Regions from separate parts of the Bradyrhizobium denitrificans genome, predicted to be linked through region 2. Evidence: predicted binding sites of a transcription regulator. Region 2 holds the regulator's gene; each other region holds the start of a gene.

Region 1 (7,477 bases), on a different contig from region 2:
CGCCAAAACTGTCCTGGCTCTCCAGGATGACGAAGCGGGTCTCCGGCATCTGCCTGGCAAGCTGATAGGCACTGCCGATGCCCGAGATGCCGGCGCCGACGATCAGCACGTCGAAATGTTCAGTCGCCTGAGAGGACGCAGCCTCCCGGATGGGCGCGATGACGTTCATTGTTGTCCTTGGACGGTTGTTGTTTCCTCGCGTAACAGGCTGAACCTGATCACGACAACGGTCAACCCGTCGCAGCGCGCCGCCTCATGGCGGCGATGCCGTCAATTTCCGCCGAGCGGCATGCCCCATTGCCGCGCGGTCTGCAGCACCCACTCGCGATACAGCGTGAGCGGCGTGACGCCGGTCATGCCGCCGCAGCCGTCGCCCAGATTTGGCCCGGTCGACCATGAGACCACGCCGATCAGGACCGGCCCCTGCGCCTGCGTCTCGAATGCAGGCCCGCCGGAATCGCCGGTGCAGCCGCCAAGGCCGGGCTTCGCGCCCTGCGTCGCCGGATCGACGAGCCGGATCTGCAACGTGCCCGGTCTGCCGGTCGCGACCAGCGGCGCGGCGCGCACCACGCCGCCGCTTTTGCCATCACCCGGAATCGCGACGCCGATGCCCGCGACCGTGAAGATATTGCCGGCCGCCAGCGGCGATTGCGGCACGCCCAGCACCGCCGCAACGCGCTCCGGCGCAGGAGCCGCCAACTCCAGCAACGCGACATCGGCCGTGGCGCGATGCGCGAGAATGGATTGCATGCTGAAGCCCGGATGCACAGCCACGCGCCGCACCGTCTTGAGGGCCGGCTTGCGCTCGCGATCATATTCCACGATGCGATAATCGACGCCCGGCTGCACGCAATGGCCCGCGGTCAGCACCAGCTTCGGCGCGATCAAGGCGCCGCTGCAGAAATTACCACGCGAGCCGACGATGGTGACGACGGACCGCCCAATGCCATCGGTCACAGCCGGCGCATTGCCGACGATGGCGGCGGCCGGGGAGGAGACCAGCAGGGCGGTGACAGCTGTGGCGGCGAGGAGCTTCATCGCGGCACACATAGCCGCTGGCGGCGATATCGCCAAGCGCGGCGTCCCATGATAGCGATCATCGGCAGATCGAGCGGGGATGAGAGTATCATGGTCGAGGCGGTGATCTTTGATTTCGGTGGCGTCATGACGACATCGCCATTCGAGGCGTTTGCGCGGTTCGAAAGAGAGCGCGGCTATCCCGCCGACATCATCCGGAACACCAACGCCGCCAATCACCTCGAGAACGCCTGGGCGAAATTCGAGCGCGCCGAGATCGATCTGGACACGTTCGACCGGCTGTTCGCCGAGGAGTCGCTGGCGCTCGGCGGCGCCGCGGTCAGCGGCCGCGAGGTGCTGCCGCTGCTTGCCGGCGATCTCCGCCCCGAGATGGTCGAGGCGCTCCGCCGGATCAAGTCGGAGTGCAAGACCGGCTGTATCACCAACAATCTGCCGGCCAACGCGATCGGCAGCCAAAGCGGGCGCTCGTTCTACGTCGCCGAGGTGATGGCGCTGTTCGACCACGTCATCGAATCGGCCAAGATCGGTTTGCGCAAGCCCGATCCGCGGATCTATCAGATGATGATCGAGGCGCTCGGCGTCAATCCGGCCGATTGCGTCTATCTCGACGATCTCGGCGTCAACCTCAAGCCAGCGCGGGCCCTCGGCATGACGACGATCAAGGTGGTCAGCGCATCGCAGGCGATCACCGAGCTCGAGGCCGCGACCGGGCTCAGGCTCACTTAGTTCGCCGCGCTGCTCCGCTCCGGAAATGCCGCCGCCAGTGCCGCGCCGTCGGCCTGCAGGACGCCGCGCTCGGTGATCAATCCCGTCACCAGCCGGGCCGGGGTAACGTCGAAGCCGTAATTCGCCACTGGTGATCCCGGAGGAACGATCCGGACGGTCTCGATGCGACCGTCCGCCGTGCGGCCGGTCATCTCGGTGACCTCCTGGGCGCTGCGCTGCTCGATCGGAATCTGCCGCCCCTCGCCGACCGCGAAGTCGATCGTCGGCGATGGCAGCGCGACATAGAACGGCACGCCATTGTCGTAGGCCGCGAGCGCCTTCAGATAGGTACCGATCTTGTTGCAGACATCGCCATTGGCCGCGACGCGGTCGGTGCCGACGATGGCGAGATCGACCATGCCGTGCTGCATCAGATGGCCGCCTGTATTGTCGGGGATGACGGTATGAGCCACCCCGTGATGACCGAGCTCCCAGGCAGTGAGCGAGGCGCCCTGGTTGCGCGGCCGGGTCTCGTCGACCCAGACATGGATCGGAATGCCGCGATCATGCGCGAGATAGATCGGCGCCGTCGCCGTGCCCCAGTCGACGGTCGCGAGCCAGCCGGCGTTGCAATGGGTGAGGACGTTCACGACCTCGCCCGGCGTCTTGCGCGCCGCGGCCGCCTCGATCAGCGCGAGGCCGTGCTTGGCGATGCCCTGGTTGATCGTCACATCCTCGCCGGCGATGTCGACCGCGCGCGCATAGGCGGCGTCACGCCGCTCCGACGGCGCCAGCCGGCGCAGCATCGTGCGCATCGTGTCGAGCGCCCATTTGAGATTGATCGCGGTCGGACGCGTCGCGATCAGCATCTCATAGGCGCGGTCGATGCCCGGATCGGAGCGGTCGTCGCGCATCGCCAGCGCCATGCCGAACGCGGCGGTGGCGCCGATCAGTGGCGCACCACGCACCAGCATGCTGCGGATCGCCTCCGCCGCCTCCTCGCAGGTCGTGATCTTCGCCAGCACGAATTCATGCGGCAACCGGCGCTGATCGATCGCGCAGACAGACCAGCCGTCGACATCGAGCCAGATGCTGCGATAATGCTTGCCGTCGACCTTCATCGCCCGCCCTCAGCTCAGTTGCGCAGAACGCGGCCGGCGACCGCATCGAGTTTTTTCAGCAGTTCGGGATCGCGCGCTTCGGGCGCGGTGATCAGGGCGGTGTCGAGGGCTCGATCGGAGCCGATCGGGCACGGCTCGTGCTCGCGCGGAAATTCGCGGGCGAGCCGGGCCACCAGTCCCTTGGCCTTGTCGGCATTGGTGGTGAGCACGCGGATGATGTCCTGCACGGTCACCGCATCATGGTCCGGATGCCAGCAATCGAAATCCGTCACCATCGCCACAGTCGCGTAGCAGATCTCAGCCTCCCGTGCGAGCTTGGCTTCCGGCATGTTGGTCATGCCGATGACGGAATAGCCCGCGGATTTGTAGGTCATGCTTTCGGCATAGGTCGAGAATTGCGGCCCCTCCATGCAGACATAGGTGCCACCGCGCGCGATCGCGATGCCCTCGGCCTCGGCCGCAGCCGCCAGATGAATGCGCAGCCGCGGCGAGACCGGATGCGCCATCGAGACATGCGCCACGCATCCTTTGCCGAAGAACGAACTCTCGCGCTTGTAGGTGCGATCGACGAACTGGTCGACCAGCACGAAGGTGCCGGGCGGCAGCTCCTCCTTGAAGGAACCGCAGGCCGACAGCGACACCAGGTCGGTGACCCCGGCACGCTTCAGCACATCGATATTGGCGCGATAGTTGATGTCGGACGGGGACAGCCGGTGCCCTTTGTCGTGCCGCGGAAGGAAGACGATCGGCAGTCCCGCGATGGTCCCGCGGCGCAACGGCGCCGACGGCTCGCCCCACGGGCTTGCGATCACCTCCTCGCGGGCCGCTTCCAATCCGGGCAGATCATAGATGCCCGAGCCGCCGATAATCCCAAGCACAGCCTTTGTCATATGACCCTCATCGCCAAGCAGAGCAAGAATGCCAGCTCCGGGAGGAATTGGGAACAGCACCCATCCGAAGCCATGATGACCGGTCGGTCCCCATGCTGTCGGCCGCCGCTGCCGGATGGATCGCGCTCGGGCCCGCCGTCTGCTACATTGACGGGACAGTCCCGCTTTGCAAGGTCCCGATGGCCCGACGCACCGGCAGCGCCGATCTTCCACTCCATTCCGGGCGCGTCCCGGCCTGGCTCGGCACGCGCATGGCCACGCTCGGCGCCATCATCACCCAGGCGATCGTGCATCATTATGGCCGCGACGAATTCCTCAGCCGGCTGTCGCATCCGTTCTGGTTCCAGTCGTTCGGCGCCGTGATGGGCATGGACTGGCATTCCTCTGGCATCACCACGAGCGTGATCGGTGCGCTGAAGCGTGGGCTGAAGCCGCTGTCCGGAGAGCTCGGCATCTATGTCTGCGGCGGCCGCGGCGAGCATTCGCGCAAGACGCCGGACGAGCTTCGCCTGCTCAGCGACCGGCTCGGCCTCGATGGCGAGGATCTGGTGCGCACCAGCAAGCTCGTCGCCAAGGTCGACAGCGCCGCGGTGCAGGACGGCTTCGATCTTTATTTGCACGGCTTCTTCGTCACCGCCGACGGCAGATGGACCGTCGTGCAGCAGGGCATGAATGGCGACGCCCGCCAGGCCCGCCGCTACCACTGGCATTCGCAACAGCTGGCGGATTTCGTCGACGCCCCGCATAGCGCGATCGACGGCCCCGCCCAGGGCGAGATCGTCAATCTCACCGACCGACGCGCCGCGGTTTCGCGCAAGGCCCAGCTCGAGCTGCTGACCGAGTTCGGACCGGACCGCCTCGTCACCGAGTTCGCGCGGCTCAGCACGCCGGAGCCGGCGCAGGGCCTGCTGCCGCACCTCATCATGCCCGCCCATCACGATGTCAGGCCGAAGGACGTGTTTGCGCGCCGGCTGCACGGCACGCTGGCGGCGGCGGCCGAGCGCGGGCCGGTGGACTTCCCCGAGCTGCTGCTGACGCCCGGCGTCGGTGCGCGCACCGTGCGTTCGCTCGCCATGGTCGCCGAGGTCGTGCATGGCGCGCCGTATCGGTTCACGGATCCGGCGCGGTTCTCGCTGGCGCATGGCGGCAAGGATCGGCATCCTTATCCCGTTCCCATCAAGGTCTATGACGAGACCATCCGCGTGCTCAAATCGGCGGTGGGCCAGGCCAAGCTCGGCCGCGACGAGGCGATGTCGGCGCTGAAGCGGCTCGACGACCAGGCCCGACGGCTCGAGCGCACGGCGTCCGGCCCATCGCTCGACGCCTTCATCGCCACCGAGCGGGCTGCGTCGCCTGATCTCGACGGACGCTCGGTGTTCGGCTGGGAGCGCGATCTCATTCAGCGCACCGGCGAGGCTTGACGGCATGTCGGCGCGCAGCGCGGGCGTGCTCGCCTTTCGCCGAACCGGCGGCCAGCTCGAGGTGCTGCTGGTGCATCCAGGCGGGCCGTTCTGGCGCAACAAGGATCGCGGCGCCTGGTCGATTCCGAAGGGCGAGTTCGGCGCCGGAGAAGACGCCGAGGTGGCGGCGCGGCGCGAATTTGCCGAGGAGCTCGGCACCGCGGTGACCACGCCACTGATCGGGCTCGGCGAGATCAAGCAGCGCGGCCGCAAGGTGGTCGAGGCGTTCGCTGCCGAGGCCGATCTCGATGCCGATGCCATCGTCAGCAACGAATTCGAGCTGGAATGGCCACCACGCAGCGGCCGCATCGGACGCTTTCCCGAGGTGGACCGCGCCGCCTGGTTCGGCCTCGCCGAGGCGAGAGAACGCATCAATTCGGCGCAGGCCGTGCTGCTCGATCGTCTCGCGGAGATCGTCGGCGACGGGTGAGGTGTCTCCCTTCGCCGCCGGGCTCACGCCGCGCGAACGTTGCCGAGGAATCGGCCGGTCTCGGTCTTGAGCTGATCCGATTGGCTGCCGAGCTGGGCCGCCGCGCTCAGCACCTGCGCCGCCGCCGCGCCGACCTGACCAGAGGCCTCGCGGACGCCGACGATGTGCTGCATGACGCCCTGGGTGCCCTGGGCTGCCTGCTGGACGCTACGCGCGATCTCCTTGGTCGCGACGCCCTGCTCCTCGACCGCAGCCGCGATAGTCTCGGTGATCTCGTTCATCTGACCGATCGTGCTGCCGATGTCGCGGATCGCGGTGACGGTAGAGGTCGTCGCATCGCGGATCGCCTCGATCTGGCTGGTGATCTCCTCGGTCGCCTTGGCGGTCTGCGCCGACAGCGCCTTGACCTCGTTGGCGACCACGGCGAAGCCCTTGCCGGCTTCGCCGGCGCGTGCCGATTCGATGGTGGCATTCAACGCCAGCAGGTTGGTCTGGCCGGCGATGGTCTGGATCAGCGCCATCACCTCGCCGATCTTCTGCGAGGCATGAACCAGTCTGTTGACCATCGCTTCGGTCTTGGCTGCCTGCTCCACCGCGTTCTGTGCGATCGACGATGATTGCGTGACCTGCTTGGCAATCTCCTGGATCGATGACGACAGCTGCTCGGCGGAGGCCGACACCGTCTGCACATTATTGGCCGTCTGCTCGGCGGCCGCAGCCACCTTCGCGCTCTGGTCGGTCGTGCCGGAGACGATGCCCGACATCGATTTCGCCGACGTCTGCAACTCGTCGGCCGCGCTCGCGGTGGTTTGGATCACGCCGCCGATCGAGCGTTCGAACTCGTCGGCGATGCGCGCCAGCACCGTGCGGCGCTCCTCGGCCGTTCGCTGCTTGGACTGCTCCTGCTCGGCACGGATCCGCTCGCTGTCGGCAAGATGATCCTTGAAGATCTGCAGGCTGCGCGCCATGCGCCCGATCTCGTTTCTGCGGTCGGTGAACGGCACTTCGACAGCCAGATTGCCCTTGCTCAGTTCGTCCATCACGGCACAGGTCTGGTCGAGCGGAGCGACGACGCTGCGTCCGAGCCCGAAGGCGACGATCGCGGCCACCAGCAACCCCGCCAGGGCGCCACCACCGGCCCAGAGCGCGCGCTCGAGCACGGCGGCATCGACATCATCGACATAGACACCGGCCTGCAACGCCAGCATCTTGTCGCCGCTGCCATAGGCCCCGACATACGACATCTTCGGCAGCTCGGTATTTCCCCCGGCTCGCGGCACCTTGTATTCGACGAAGCCGCCGCCGGCGCGCGCCGCGCTCACGATGTCCTGGATCAGGAGCTTGCCGGTGGAATCCTTGTAGCCCCAGCGGTTGACGTTGATGTATTCCGGTTTGGCGTGGACATAGGTGACGCCGGCATCGGCGGGTCCGGTGCCATACACACCGAGATAATCCGAATACGGCCCCCAGCGCATGGCACCGATCGCCGCGAAGGCCTGTTGACGCGCCTGATCCGCCGGGATCTTTCCGGCGGTCGCCGCAGCATCATAATAGCTCAGCACCTTGACGGCGGATTCCACGAGGCTGCGGACCATGGTCTGCCGTTCCTCGATCACGGTTCGACGCAGCATCAGGATTTGCATGGCCGAGACGGCAAACAGTGCGATCGACATCACGGCGATGATCGCCGCCAGACGCTGATAGACAGTCAGGTGTCGCATTTTCTGGTTCTCGTTGGAGATGCTGTATGCACGATACCAAGCGCACATTAATTGTTTGCTATGCGCGGAAGCGCGCCGGACCAAACTAATTAGTCTTTGGGATGACGATCCT
Region 2 (7,477 bases):
GTCCCCTGCTCGTCCGCGCGGCAGACAGATTGCCGCTCTACGCCTTCTCCAACACCAACCAGCCGCATATCGAGCACTTCTCATCGCGCTACGCCGATCTGCTCGGTCATTTCCGCGAGATCTTTCTGTCGTCGTCGATCGGCCTGCGCAAGCCGGACGCCGCGGCCTATCAGCACGTGGTGCAGGCGATTGGAATCCGGGCCGAGCGCATCCTGTTCTTCGACGATCTCGCTGAGAACATCGAGGGCGCCCGTGCCAGCGGGCTGCAGGCGGTGCTGGTGCGCTCGACGGAGGACATCGCCGCGGCCCTGCAGGCGTTGGGGATCTGATCGCGTCGGCCCCTCATGTCTGACCAGATCCCCGCGCGCCGATCGGCCCGCAGCCGCTCCGCCTGCAAAGAGGAAACCGGCGGCAGTCACCACAGGTCCGGCCGACATCCGCGCGATCGCTGGCCACCCAGGCCCGAACCGCCTAAGCTCGCGACAGCCTCACCAACGCGGCCTCCTGGAGCGCGAATGGATCTTGAGATCATCTCCCTCGGCGATCGGCCCGACCTGATTCCCCGCGTGTTCTCGCCCGAACTCGACGGCGTCTGGCCCGACTTCATGCGGCAGGATCGGACGGCGATGCTGTACTACAGCGAGGCCGCGTTCGCGCATTATGCCGACTGCGCCTTTGCCGCGCTTGCTGGCGACGAGGTGGTCGGGCGCGCCTTTGCCGTTCCCTTCGCGTTCGGTGCTGAGGGCCGCAGCGAGCTCCCCGATACGGGCTGGGACGAGGTGATCCGCTGGGGTCACGAGGACCGCATGCTGGAGCGGCGACCGACAACGATGAGCGCGCTGGAGATCGCGCTGCTGCCGAAGGCACGCGTACCCGGCAGCTCGCGCGCGATGCTCGCGGCGCTCAAGGACTGCGCACGCGCGAAAGGTTTCGCCGAATTGTACGCGCCGGTGCGACCGAACCAGAAACATCAGCTGCCGCGGATGCCGATGCGGGACTATCTGCAGCAGCGCCGCCCCGATGGTCTGCTCGCGGATTCCTGGCTGCGCACGCACCTCGCCATCGGCGGCGAGATCATCAAGATCGCGCCATGCTCGATGACCATCGTCGGCACCCTCGCCGAGTGGACGCAATGGACCGGCGTGACGTTCGACCGCTCCGGCGAGGTCGAGCTGCCCAACGCGCTGGTGCCCGTAACCGCGTCAGTCGCGCATGATTACGCCGTCTATGTCGAGCCGAATGTCTGGATCCGGCATGTGGTATGATGGCGTACGCACAAGCATCCCGCCGATCAGGGCAGAGGCTCCCGCATGGTTGCGACGCCGGACTATGTCGAATTCCTGCGCGAGCAATTCGCGCCGCTCGGCTCCATCACGCTCAGGCGCATGTTCGGCAAGACGGGTATCTTCCATGACGGCGCGATGCTCGGCATGGTCGCTGACAACACGCTGTATCTGCGGGTCGACGATGACAATCGTGCCATGTTCGCTGAAGCACAATCGCATCCGCCGCTGAACTATCGCAAGAAGGACGTCGCGATCGACCTCGCCTTCTGGCGCATTCCCGACCGGCTCTTCGATGAGCCCGACGAATTCATCAGCTGGAGCCGTGCGGCATTGGCGGCGGCGCGTCGAGCCGCGGCGAAGCGGAAAAAATCTCCCCGAATGGTTTGGCAAGAGAAACAAGCATGACGTCGAGCACCATCTGGATCCATTCGGGCCGCGCGCAGCTTGCCGCCGAGCTCGCGGGTCACGGCGCCCCCGTGGTGTTCCTGCATGCCGCCGTGTTCGACCGCACGATGTGGCGGGCGCAGCTCGATGCTGTCGCGGCAACGCATCTGGCGATTGCCTATGACCGGCGCGGCTTCGGCGAGACGCGGACGGAGACGGAAGATCATTCGCCGATCGCTGACCTCCTCGCCGTCATCGATGCGTTGGCGCCGGGCCGGCCGGCGACGCTCGTCGCGTGCTCGCAAGGCGGCCGCATCGCGCTCGATTTCGCGCTTCTGCATCCGTCGCGCCTCCGCGCGCTGGTGCTGATCGCGCCGTCGGTCAGCGGAGCGCCGGAGCCGGTCTATCCACCGCCGATCGAACCGCTGCTCACCCGGCTCGCCGCGGCCGAGGCTGCGCGCGACTGGGACCGGGTCAGCGCGATCAAGGTCCACCTCTGGCTTGATGGACCGCTGCAGCGGGAAGGCCGCATCACCGGCGAGCTGCGCGCGAGCTTTCTGCAGAAGAACCTGGCGGCACTGCGCGCGCCGGCGGTCGGCGCCAACCTCGACACGGCACCCGCCTTCCCGCGCCTCGCCGAGATCACCGCGCCGTCACGCATCATCTGGGGCGGGTCCGACTTTCCTCACATCCAGGAGCGAAGCCGCCTGATCGCGGCCACATTGCCGAACGGCTCGGGCTGCGCGATCGCCGAAGCGGCGCATCTGCCGAGCCTGGAGCGGCCGCAGGAGGTCACCCGCCTGATCACGGACTTTCTCGCGGGCTTGTGAGATCGCTGCCGAGGCAGGCCCCGCGGACTGATGCGAACTTGGCGTGCGGCTTAGACCTTGGCCGGGCCGTGTGCGTTCGGTTAGAAGGCGAGACTTTCGAGTCGTCCTCCCGTCTCCGTCCGAAGGAACTTCCATGGCCCTGATGCCGGTGTCCGATGCGTTGTCTGCAGTGCTCGCCGGCGCCGAGCCCCTGGCCGAGGAAAAGGTGGGGTTGGACGCCGCGTTTCACCGGGTGCTCGCCCGCGACCTCGCGGCGCTGCGGACCCAGCCGCCCGAAGCGATGTCGGCGATGGACGGCTATGCTCTGCGCGCAGCCGACGCCGACAAGCCCAAGGCACGATTGAAAGTCATCGGCGAGGTCGCGGCGGGACGGCCGTTCGACCGCGTCGTGGGGCCCGGCGAGACCGCCCGAATCTTCACCGGCGGCGTGGTGCCGGAGGGCGCCGATGCGGTCGTGATCCAGGAGGACACGATCGCCGAGGATGGCCACGTCGTGATCACGGAGCCGGCGATCAAGGGCCGGCACATCCGGCCCGCCGGCGTGGACTTCCACCAGGGCATGGTGCTGCTGCAGGCCGGACGCCGTCTCAGCGACCGCGATCTGTCGCTCGCCGCCAGCATGAACCATCCGGCGCTGCCGGTACGGCGCCGGCCGAAGGTGGCGCTGCTCGCGACCGGCGACGAGCTGGTGATGCCGGGATCCACGCCCGGGCCCGGCCAGATCGTCTATTCCAACGGCTACGCGCTGCGCGCGCTGGTGCGCAGCGAAGGCGCCGAAGCCATCGATCTCGGCATTGCCGCCGATACGCTCGAAGCGACCGTCGCCGGCATTCGCCGCGCGCGCGAGGCCGCGGCCGACATTCTCGTCACCACCGGCGGCGCGTCGGTTGGCGATCATGACCTGGTCAAGCAGGCGCTCGAGGCCGAGGGCGTCGAGATGGCGTTCTGGAAGATCGCGATGCGCCCGGGCAAGCCGATGATGCATGGCCGCCTCGCCGGCATGCGCGTCATCGGTCTGCCGGGTAATCCGGTGTCGTCCTATGTCTGCGCGATCCTGTTTCTGGTGCCGCTGATTCGCAGCCTGCTCGGCCGGGAGCCGCAGCTGCCGCGCGAGACCGCCCTGCTCGGCCGCGACCTCGGCGCCAACGATTCGCGTGAGGACTATCTGCGGGCACAGCTCGACAAGCGCGCCGACGGCACGCTGATCGCAACCCCCGTGACGCAGCAGGATTCCTCGCTGCTCGGGAATCTCGCGCTGTCGCAGGCGCTGGTGATCCGCCCGGCGTTCGCGCCGAAGGCATCGGCCGGCAGCCCATGCGAGATCCTGCGCCTTCCGCTCTGAGCCGATTTCCCCGGCAAATCCCGGTCCGTTCACCATATTTTTGGGATTGCGGAACACACATCGAACATATAGTGTCCGTTCATGATTTGTTTTTAGTATGTTGCGGGCGAACGCGATCGTCCGATTCCCCTTCGCTCTCGAACGCTGGTCGTCGGAGCACGGCACGGGACTCGGACGACACCAACTGGGGACCAGGTCGAGATGCTGACGCGCAAACAGTACGAACTTCTGCGGTTCATCAATGAACGGCTCAAGGAAGCCGGTGTGCCGCCGTCCTTCGACGAGATGAAAGATGCGCTCGACCTGCGCTCGAAGTCCGGCATCCATCGCCTGATCACGGCGCTGGAGGAGCGTGGCTTCATCCGTCGGTTGCCCAATCGCGCCCGCGCGATCGAGGTGATCAAGCTTCCGGAGCTGTCGCAGGCGGCCAGCAATCGCCGCGGTTTCACGCCGTCGGTCATCGAGGGGAATCTCGGCAAGGTGAGAACCTCCACGCCGGCGCTCGACGACGGCGAACGGCCCGTCGCGGTGCCGGTCATGGGCCGGATTGCCGCCGGTACCCCGATCGAGGCGCTGCAGACCCGCAGCCATACAATCAGCGTTCCGGCTGACATGCTCGGCAATGGCGATCATTACGCCCTCGAAGTGCGCGGCGATTCGATGGTCGATGCCGGTATTCTCGACGGCGACATGGCGCTGATCCAGCGCAACGAGACCGCCGACACCGGCGACATCGTGGTGGCGCTGATCGACGATGAGGAAGCGACATTGAAGCGCTTCCGGCGCCGCGGCGCCTCGATCGCGCTGGAGCCCGCCAACACCGCTTACGAGGTGCGCATCCTGCCGCCCAACCGGGTGAAGATCCAGGGCAAGCTGGTTGGCCTCTATCGCAAATACTGATCGCGGACATGCTGCGCGGATACTGACGCCGACAAGCTCGGCGGTCGTCACGATCAGCGGACCTCAACACTGACCGGGGGCGTGAGTGAGCTCCGCCGTCGGGACGATGCGGCGGCCACCTCAGGAAGCGGTGCGTCGCGCGACAGCGGCCGCTGGCGGCGAGCAATCACGCCCTCTGCCAATGCACCTCATGATGTGCAACGGATGTGCAACGCGGCAGACTCGAACGCGTGCTCAAACGCTTGTGATCGCGCGCAGGCAGAGGCCGTGCAGATCAGCGCAGAAATGCCGCGAAGCGCGCGCTAACATCCTCCTTGATGTCCACTCTGATAGAGGCCTGCGCCTGTCCGGGGGGAGCGTGGGTCGGCTATCTCTGAACGAGGAGCGATCCGATGTGTGACTACAGCCTCCATGCCGTTGCCTCCCGTCCCGCCAAGGTCGGCGAGACGCTGATTTCGACGACGTTCCGCGGCACCGCGACCCGTGGCTTCGCCTTGGAAAGCGAGCCCAACGTCGCGGTCTGCATGCTCCCCGGCACCGAGCTCGCGTTCGCCGAGGACGTCCGCTACGATAGCCGCTGGCTGTGGACCCGCACGATCCGCGAGCGCGTGGCCAAGTTCAACACCATCGAGAAGCACGTCCCCGATCGCCATCACGACGCCGTTGAGTTCGCCGACGGGCGCCATGTGCTTGTCACCCAGCTGTGCGAGGGCCAGCGCGTAACCGTGCTGCAGCTGCCGGTCACCAAGCCATCAGCCGATCGACGCCCGGATGTTGCGGAGGAGCTTCCGGCGACAGAAAGCCCGACGATTCGCCGTATCAGCATCACCTGATCGTACCGCTCGGCACCCGCTCGCGTTTTCTTGGCAAATCCACCCTCGTTCGGCGCGTCTGGATTCGCCGAGTCTGGATTCGCCAAGCCCATTCTTCGGATCGCACCGACGCGGCGCGGCAGCTCCTCGTTTTGGCAACAACCGGCGGCCGCCGCTTGGCGGCCTCTGGAAACGAACATCTGGTAACGAACATGGGGCGCTCGGCGGTCATCTTGTGAGTCCGCGGAGCGTCTCGTGATGTTGGCGTTCCATTTGAGATGATTGCGTGGGTGAACCGGCCCCCTCGCCGGTCGTGAACGACCTAATCATCTGCACCCTGCTCCGCCTCAGGCGGTGTCGCGTCCTGGACGCGTGGCATCGACGCGCGCGGCGTCAGCACCGGCTCGAACTCGCCCGTCTCGGCGGCTGGCCACCATGGCCGGCTGGTGCCGACGGCGCGCGCCGGTGTGACAGCAAATCCCGCCCCCTGCGTCGCCAGCATCAAGGCGCCCTGCTGCTGCAGGCGCTGGCGATCAATCGCGGCGGCTGCGCAGGACGCTGGCGCAGCGCGCGACGTCACGATCAGTGCCGCGCGCGTGCAATCGTCGGCCAGCGCCTCCGGGCGCAGCGTCAGCGCCACGAACCGGCCATCGGCCATGGCCATCACACAACCGGACTCGTCGCAGGACACCCCGTCTCCCAGGGTGGGGTCCGACGGCACGCGCGGATCGGCATCGGCCGCCAGCCACTCCTTGACGACGAACACATCCTTGCCGGTCCGCATCACATGCAGCCGACCGTCGCGCCCGCGCACGGCGACCGCGCGTCCGTCGCCGGAAATCAGGATGTCCGGCTGCGGCGTGCTGACGGACCAGATCGTGGCAATAGCGATCAGGACCGCGCCCGACCAGCGCAGCGGTGTCCGCAACAGGCCGATGAGCAGGAGCCCGAAACTGGCCAGGATCAGCGGACCGATGCCGAACGCCGTGACGCGTCCGACGGCCCCAGGTAGCGCCGCCACCCAGCGCGTCACCGCGATCATCCAGTCGATGCCCCAGCCCATCAATGTCCAGCAAAGACCGTCGAGTCCGAAGGGCGCCGCAAGCAGTCCCAGCAGGCCGGCCGGCATCACCAGCGCCGAGACCACGGGCATGGCCGCAAGATTGGCCAGCACGCCATAGGGCGTGATCCGATGGAAGTGAAACGCCGCATAGGGCGTCGTGGCGAGCCCAGCGATCAGCGAGGCCAAGAGCAGCATCGCGAGTTCGCGGCCGCCCCATAATGCGATGCGTTCGGTGACGGACCTGTCCGGCGTCGCGAATAATCGCGGCAGCCCGAATTGCACCAGCGCGACCAGGCCGAGCGTCGCCGCGAACGACATCTGAAAGCTCGGATGGACGAGCGCTTCGGGCGCCGCGATCAGGACGATCATCGCCGCGACGGCCAGCGTGCGGAACGTCACCGCGCGGCGGTCGACCATGACTGCGATCAGCACGACGGCCGTCATGAAGAACGACCGCTGTGTCGCGACCTCCGCGCCCGACAGGAGCAGATAGAACGCCGCCGCGACCAAAGCCGCCGCAGCCGCCCATTTCTTGATCGGGAGGCTCACCGTGAGGCCGGGGATCAGTGCGAGCAGCGCGCGCACCGCGAAGAACACGACGCCCGCGACCACCGCCATGTGATAGCCCGAGATCGAGAGCACATGGCCGAGGCCCGAGATGAACATCGCGTCGTTGACATCAGGCGTGATCGCATCGCGCCGGCCGGTCAGCAGCGCGGTCGCGATGGCGCGCTCGTCGCCATCGAGCCGGGCCCGGATGCGCGCGTCGATCGCATCGCGCAGGCCCTGCATGGCCGCCCCATAGCGCAGGCCAAAGCCGCCCTCCTGCGGCGGCGTCAGCGTCGTGATCCCGCCCATTA
Region 3 (7,477 bases), on a different contig from region 2:
ATATCATCGATATCGCCCTCGGCGTCGGCATCACCCTCGGCCACCGCATCGGCTTCAGTCTTGGCGCCGCGGCGCGGGCTCTTGGCGAGCTGCGTCTCGATCTCCTTGACGGCCTCGGTTTCGGTCGAGTGCTGCACGACCGCAATCTCGCGCGACAGACGGTCGAGCGCGGCTTCGTACAGCTGGCGCTCGCTGTAGGACTGCTCCGGCTGCGACTCCGAACGATACAGGTCGCGCACGACTTCGGCGATCGCGACAATGTCGCCCGAATTGATCTTCGCTTCGTATTCCTGGGCGCGGCGCGACCACATCGTGCGCTTGACGCGGGCACGGCCCTTCAGCGTCTCCAGCGCCTTCTTGACCAGCGCCGGATCGGACAGCTTGCGCATGCCGACATTGGCGACCTTGGCGGTCGGCACGCGCAGCGTCATCTTGTCCTTGATGAAGTTGATGACGAACAGCTCAAGCTTCGCGCCTGCGATCTCCTGCTCCTCGATGGCCAGGATCTGGCCGACGCCGTGAGCAGGATAGACGACGAATTCGTTGGTCTTGAAGCCCTGACGCTGGGTCGGCAACTTCTTCTCCTCGACCCGGGGAGCAGCAGCGGCAGCCGCGGGCGCCGGAGCCGGCTTGGCGGCGGCAGGGGCCTTGGCAGCGGCGGCAGCCGCAGGAATAGCCGTCTTGGTAGCCTTGGGCGCAGCTGCCGGCTTCGCTGCGGTCTTCGCAACAGAGTCCTTTGCAAGAGTGGTCTTCGCGGCGGATGCTTTCGCGGCAGTCTTGGCAGTCTTTTCAGGCATTGCGCTTCTTTTGTTCTTGGTGGACTTGGCAGCCGAGGCCTTTGCGGCAGCCCGAATCTCCTTTACAGGAGCTCGTGCACGGCCCTTGGAAACGCTGCGGCTGGCCGCGGCGGCTTTTTTGGTACTCTTGGAAGCACTCTTTTTACGCGTTTTCTGTGACACAGCCTGCGCGCGGAACTGCCACGCCCCTGTTTGATGTTGCGGGAACCTAAAAGGGCGGCCAAAAAAGTATACGCATGGCCGGGTTCGGCTCTGAGAATGTGCCATATATAGCACATTTCCCGCAAAAATCAATGATTTAGAGGGCGCAGGGGCGGTATTGTGACGGATCCGCAAAGTTAGGGTTAAACGAGGCGCGCTTGTTTCGAAGAATTTTGCGGCCGTCCCGCCGGCTGCAAAATCGTCCTACCCCTTTGTTTGCGCGCCGGGATTCCTCTCGGCTGTGATCTCTCGGCGAGGCCTCGATGAGGGCTTGGCCGCGCCGCCTCGGGTTGCTCAGTCGCCGGCGCCCGGCTTGGGCGAAAAATATTTCTCGAACTTGCCGGCCTCGCCGTCGTGCTCCTTCGCATCGCCCGGCGGGTCCTTCTTCTGGGTGATGTTCGGCCAGGCCTTGGCATATTCGGCGTTCACGCCGAGCCATTTCTCGAGCCCCGGCTCGGTATCCGGCTTGATGGCGTCGGCCGGGCACTCCGGCTCGCAGACGCCGCAATCAATGCATTCGTCCGGATGGATCACGAGCATGTTGTCGCCTTCGTAGAAGCAGTCTACCGGGCAGACCTCAACGCAATCGGTGTATTTGCATTTGATGCAGTTTTCGGTGACGACGTAAGTCATCCAGGGCTCCGGAACGGATCGACAAATCACGCCTGCACTAGCGCAGGACGTGATGTGCCGCAAGTGAAGCAGAACGAAGAACTGAACCGCTGTCGGATTGAACACAGCAGATCGTCATCGTGCGCCGCCATCGAGCTCATCATAGAGCGCACGGGCCGATGTCGCATCGCCGCGGCGCTCGGCGAAGGCGGTCACCCTGAGCAGGCGCACATTGCGGTCGAGCGCGATCGTCAGCACGTCCCCCGCTTTCACGCCATGGCCCGGCGAGGTTTCGCGGACGCCGTTGATGCGGACATGGCCGGAGGTCACCAGAGCCGCGGCGCTGGTGCGGGCCTTCACCACCCGCGCATGCCAGAGCCATTTGTCGAGGCGCTGGCGCTCTGAAGGGACGTCGGACGTCGGCGTTGTCATCTCGGCTCGGCGCGCTCAAGCGACGCGGATCAGTCCTTGCGGTTGTTCGCCGCGAGTTGCTCCTTGAGCGCGGCGAGCTTGGCAAACGGCGAGTTCGGATCGACCGGCCGGTCGCGGTCCCGTCCGCCGCCGCCGCTGGAGGCGTAGGGCCGCAGCGCCGGGCCGCCGTCGCGCTTGTCGCGACCGCCTTTGCCGAAGTCCCGGCCGCCACGGTCGCCGCCGAACTTGCCGCCCTTGTTGCGATCGCGGTTCTGGTCGCGCCCCTTGGCGTCCTGGTCGCGGCGCGGACCACGGTCCTCACGCGCCGGCGCGCCTTCGGCCGGCGCCGCGGCCGCCTCACGGGGGCCCTTCCGGAAGTCCTTGCCGAACTCCTTCATCCGGTCGCGGCGACCATGGCCGCGATGGCGGTCGCGCGTCTCGCCCTCGGCTGGCGCCGCGCCAGCGGCCTGCTCGCCACCGGCCTGCTGTCCGCCAGCGGCGGGCTGTCCGCGGTCGTGCTGCGGGCGCTGGTGCCGGTTGCGCTGATGGTGGTCATGGCGCGGCCGGCGCTCCTCCGAACGCCCGCCAGGCCGCCAGACCTCGATAAGAACCGGCTCGGCCGCGACCGCCGGCTCCGCCTCGGCGGGCACAGCCTCGGCAGATGCTGCGCCGGCCGGCGTCGCCTCGCCGGTTGCCGGCTGCGCGGCCTCGGTCTCAGCGGCGCCGGACGCAGCGTCCACCGCGACCGCATCTGGAGCCGCCGCATCGGGCGCGGCGGCTTCAGGCTCACCAGCCGCAGCCCGGGCAACGAAATCGACAAGTGGCAACGACGCCAGCGCGGAGACCGGCGCGGGCGCCTCATCGGCCGGCGCGGTCTGCGCAGGAGACTCCGCGAGCGCTTCGGGCGCGGCCATCAGTTGCTCGGTCACCGGCGCGACGGCGGCTTCCGCCAAGGTCGGAGCCTGCTCGGGGGAACTCGCCTCGACCGCATCGGCCGACGGCGTCTCTGCCACCACGGCCTCGCCGGTCGCCTCCGCCGCAGCGGGAGAAACCTCTGCCGCCGGCGACTCTGCGGGCTGCTCGACCACCTTCGGCGAAAGCGGCGGGCGCTTTTCCATGCGGTAGCCGAGGGCGCGCAGAATCGAGGCGAAATCCTCGCCGGCCGACCCGGTGAGCGAGGTCATCGCCTGGGTCACGACGAAGCTGCGGCCGTCGAAGGCCCCCGCTGGCTTCTCGCCCGGCGCATTCTCACGCCAGGCCAGCGCGGGACGAATCAGATCGGCGAGGCGCTCGAGAATGTCGACACGGACAGCGCGCTCGCCGGCCTGCTTGTAGCCGAGCACCCGATAGGCATCGCGCGGCAACGCCTTGTCGACCGGGAACGACGTGCGGCCCGAGCTCGCCAGATGCTGTGCGCCGGTCAGCGCCGACATGTCGACATTGCCCTGCTTCTCGGCCCACAACAAAGCGGCCAGCGCCCGCGCGGCGGGCTTGAGCAGAGCCGGGACATAGATGTGATAGGCCCCGAAGCGCACGCCATATTTGCGCAAGGTCGCCCGCGAGGGCTGGTCGAGATCCTTCATCTCGTTGGCGATCTTTGCGCGTTCGATGACACCCAGCGCTTCCACCAGCTGGAAGGCGATGCCGCGCGCGATTCCCGTGATGTCCTCGGCCTTGGACAGCTCGAACAGCGGCCCGAGCAGCTTCTCGATATGGGTCTTCAGCCACAGATCGAGCCGCGCCTGCACCTTGTCGCGCGCCGCGCCCGTCAGGCGCTCATCGGCGATGATCCGCAGCCGCGGATGCAGCGCGTCGTCCGCGGCGACGAGCTTGGCGACCGCATCGCCGGTCCAGCGGATGGTGCCGTCGGCGGTCAGCACGAGATGCTCGTCCGGCGCATTGGACAGCTTCTCAGCCCGGGCCTCGATCTCGCCAGCCAACGCCTTCTGGGCGGCAGCCTGCAGGGCCTTGGCTTCAGAGCCAGCCTCAGCGGCGTCGGGCGCGAAGGTGAATCCATCGAGGCGACCGATCGTGTGCCCTTCAACGATCACTTCGCCGGTCTTGCCGATTTCCGTATTCAAAACACTGTTCTCCCGCAGGCGCCGCATCAATACACTGGTACGACGATCAACGAAACGCTCCGTGAGCCGTTCATGAAGGGCGTCTGACAATTTATTTTCAAGTTCGCGGGTAATCCCCTGCCAATAGTCGGGATCACGCAGCCAATCCGGTCGGTTCGCGACGAAGGTCCAGGTGCGAATTTGTGCAATCCGGCCCGACAACGTGTCGATGTCGCCGTCGACACGGTCGGCCTGATCGACCTGCGCGGCATACCAGGCATCGGGAATCCGCCCTTTCTGCATCAGAAACCCGTAAAGCGTGGTCACGAGCTCGGCATGAGCCGCCGGCGACAGCCGGCGATAATCCGGGATCTGGCAGGCCTCCCACAGACGCTCGACGGCCGCCGCGCCATGGGCCATATCGCGCACCTCGGCGTCGCGCGCGGCGTGATCGAGCACGCGCAGATCCTCCGCGATCGGCGCCCGCGTCAGCGCCTCATGCGCAGGCGCCAGCGCCAGCGACACCTGCAGCGCGCTCAGGGACGCGAAATCGAGCCTCGAATTGCGCCATTGCAGGACCTTCACGGAATCGAAAGTATGGTTCTGCAGCGCGTTGACCAGCTCCGGCTCGAACGGCGCACAACGCCCAGTGGTGCCGAAGGTGCCGTTACGCGTTGCACGGCCCGCACGCCCCGCGATCTGAGCAAACTCCGACGGGTTGAGACGACGGAACTGATAGCCGTCATATTTGCGGTCGGAGGCAAAAGCGACGTGGTCGACATCGAGATTGAGACCCATGCCGATGGCATCGGTGGCGACGAGATAGTCGACGTCGCCGTTCTGGAACATCTCCACCTGCGCGTTGCGCGTTCGCGGCGATAGCGAGCCCAGCACAACCGCGGCGCCGCCATGCTGGCGCCGGATCAGCTCGGCGATCGCGTAGACCTCGTCGGCGGAAAAGGCGACGATCGCGGTCCGGCGCGGTTGCCGCGTGATCTTGCGGTCGCCGGCGAATTCGAGTTGCGACAGACGCGGCCGCGTCACCATCGAGGCGCCCGGCAACAGCCGCTCGATGATCGGGCGCATCGTCGCAGCGCCGAGCAGCAGTGTTTCGTCGCGACCCCGGCGGTTGAGAATCCGATCGGTGAAGACGTGGCCGCGCTCGAGATCGGCGGCGATCTGGATCTCGTCGACGGCGAGAAACGAGACATCGAGATCGCGCGGCATCGCCTCGACGGTCGAGACCCAATAGCGCGGAGCCTTCGGCTTGATCTTTTCCTCGCCGGTGATCAGCGCCACCGCCTCGCTGCCGACCCGGTCGGCGATCTTGTTGTAGACCTCGCGCGCCAGCAGCCGCAGCGGCAGGCCGATGATCCCTGAGGAATGCGCGAGCATGCGCTCGATCGCCAGATGCGTCTTGCCGGTGTTGGTCGGGCCGAGCACGGCGGTGACACCGTTGCCGGCAACGCGATCGGGCGTGCGCTCGAAAGGCGAGGCAGCCGAAGAAGACGAAAAAGCCATTCGTTAAATTTGGGTCTCGGGCCGGCGTTGTAGGCGCGCGGGTCAGGCGCGATGGATGCTGAATTTGTCGGGGTTCTGAAGCGGCTGCGATCCTCGCCCTTGTCTCACATTGTGACGTATATAGTGACGCCGCTTAAGCTTCGGAACGCCTTGAGAACGAATCACGAAGGAATCGCTGACTCCATCGCCTTTCCGGCTTCGTTCACCGCAACATCTCGCGCTCTGCGTTGACCACTCCACTAGATCAAGCTTTTGGCCAGTCCACAAGCAACGCTTTCGCCATGGAACCGCCACGCATGGTCACAGGGTCTGAGTCGAATCAGAATAAGGAAAGAGTCAAACGGATTCGCGCAAAACGGCGATGACGCGAGCGTGTGAGCCAAGCTTTCGGCTGCGCTCGGACGTTCACAGGGCAGCCGCCGGCGATGAGAGTCTGCCGCTACTGCGTCTTGGCGACGTGCGGTGTCGCCTGGGTGATGAAGGACGTGGCCTCCAGCATCGCGGTTCCCAGCGGCGTCGGGATCACCATCTTGAACGGCACCAGGACGCGGGTGCCCGCGATCGGCACGAAGAAGATCTCCATGTTGCGGGCCTGAGCCAGATATTTGATCACGGGACGATCAGGGATGTAGCCCGCCACCGGCGTGAAATAGATCGCGCAGACCAGCGCCGGGCCGCGATAGCCCTTGTCGGCCTTCACGTTCTCCATGCGCTTGTAGTCGAGCTTGAGCTCGTAGCGCATGCGCCCATCGAACACCGGCGCCGCTCCGCGGCACGAATCCGGCGCCAGCAGCTCGCCATTGCCGGGCACGCGCACCAGCGAGGCCGTCATGGGATCGAGCACACCGCGCTTATGCGCATCCGTCACCGGAATACGGTCGGGATCGACCGGCGGCGTCGGCTCGATGGCGAAATCCTTCACATTCCCGTTCTGCAGATTGATGTGGATCTGCTCGGACTTCTTCCCCGTGGTGGTCGAGGCCTGGTAGCTCTGGCCGACCAGCGCACCATTGACCACACGTCCCTGGACTGCGCCGGTACCGGCCCCCTGCGAGAAGCTCTTGAGCAGCCCGGCGGTGCCCCCCTGGGCCGAGGCCCCATATTGGTCGTCGCCGATCTCGACCGCCCAGGTGCCCTTGCCGACAGGGATACCGGCGAGCGAAGCTTCATATTGCGCATCCAGCCGGGCCTGCGCCTGGGCGTTCTGGGCCAGCAGCAGCAGGCCGAGAGCGGAACCGGCCGCGACCAGCCGACAGGAGAGGAATGAGGAAGCCGAAATGATGCTCACGTGAGGGATGATCCTGCCGATCCGCCTGCCTGTGCGCCGGATCACCCCGGCGCGTCGTCCTTGCTACTTAAGCCAAAAACGCCTTCAAACAACGCGAACCATCCGACAATAGCGGCTTGTCCAGCGCTTTGCGCTCCAACCGCCCGCCACAACCGCGCCCAGACATCTGCCGGAGGCTGGGCTTGCGCCTTGCCCGCCGGCGCCTGCTTTGCCGCGTCGCCCTGCTCGCACCGGGATCCGATCCATCGCCCGCGAATACGCCCTTTATATGGTCTAAACTGCCCCCTATACCATTGATTGTACGCCCGCTTTTCGATCCGCCGGCGTTCGCGCCCGGCCCGCAGCTTCATCCCGTGCGGCGCGCGGCGAGGACCCATCGATCGGCGGGCCGCAGCCATCGTGTTTCGCTGCGGCCTTCAAAACCTTGACGAAAAGCCGCATCCCCCCTATAGGACCGCATCTCCCAGAGAAGAGCTGGACGAGTTTTGGACCCCCGCGGCCCGCCGAGACTGGCGGACGAAGGGTGCGGGGATGAGAGAGGATTTATTGCCATGTCGCGGCGCTGTGAACTGACGGCCAAGGGCCCC

Evidence for each region. Region 2 encodes LexA, which represses DNA repair genes until DNA is damaged. Its sites were predicted from a motif close to TGTTCNNNNTGTGTTCNG; they were not measured.
Region 1: HL671_RS00225 (DUF763 domain-containing protein) is a predicted target of LexA. The motif match lies at 3,793-3,810, and genes of this name have one in related genera.
Region 3: HL671_RS05605 (helicase-related protein) is a predicted target of LexA. The motif match lies at 5,744-5,761, and genes of this name have one in related genera.

Annotation. Positions count from the first base shown of each region.
Region 1 covers NZ_JABFDP010000001.1:66,360-73,836, reverse strand. Annotated here, with positions in the region: gene HL671_RS00250 (flavin-containing monooxygenase) at 1-169, opposite strand, end outside; gene HL671_RS00245 (S1 family peptidase) at 271-1,038, opposite strand; gene HL671_RS00240 (HAD-IA family hydrolase) at 1,126-1,764, shown strand; gene mtnA (S-methyl-5-thioribose-1-phosphate isomerase) at 1,761-2,864, opposite strand; gene HL671_RS00230 (S-methyl-5'-thioadenosine phosphorylase) at 2,879-3,754, opposite strand; gene HL671_RS00225 (DUF763 domain-containing protein) at 3,934-5,175, shown strand; gene HL671_RS00220 (NUDIX hydrolase) at 5,180-5,644, shown strand; gene HL671_RS00215 (methyl-accepting chemotaxis protein) at 5,668-7,365, opposite strand.
Region 2 covers NZ_JABFDP010000008.1:139,721-147,197, forward strand. Annotated here, with positions in the region: gene HL671_RS10615 (HAD family hydrolase) at 1-329, shown strand, start outside; gene HL671_RS10620 (hypothetical protein) at 606-1,265, shown strand; gene HL671_RS10625 (TfoX/Sxy family protein) at 1,311-1,691, shown strand; gene HL671_RS10630 (alpha/beta fold hydrolase) at 1,688-2,500, shown strand; gene HL671_RS10635 (molybdopterin molybdotransferase MoeA) at 2,634-3,842, shown strand; gene lexA (transcriptional repressor LexA) at 4,044-4,742, shown strand; gene HL671_RS10645 (hypothetical protein) at 5,135-5,575, shown strand; gene HL671_RS10650 (ComEC/Rec2 family competence protein) at 5,877-7,477, opposite strand, start outside.
Region 3 covers NZ_JABFDP010000004.1:176,460-183,936, reverse strand. Annotated here, with positions in the region: gene HL671_RS05620 (CarD family transcriptional regulator) at 1-797, opposite strand, end outside; gene fdxA (ferredoxin FdxA) at 1,293-1,631, opposite strand; gene HL671_RS05610 (RNA-binding S4 domain-containing protein) at 1,746-2,042, opposite strand; gene HL671_RS05605 (helicase-related protein) at 2,072-5,602, opposite strand; gene HL671_RS05600 (DUF3108 domain-containing protein) at 6,042-6,851, opposite strand; gene rpmB (50S ribosomal protein L28) at 7,442-7,477, shown strand, end outside.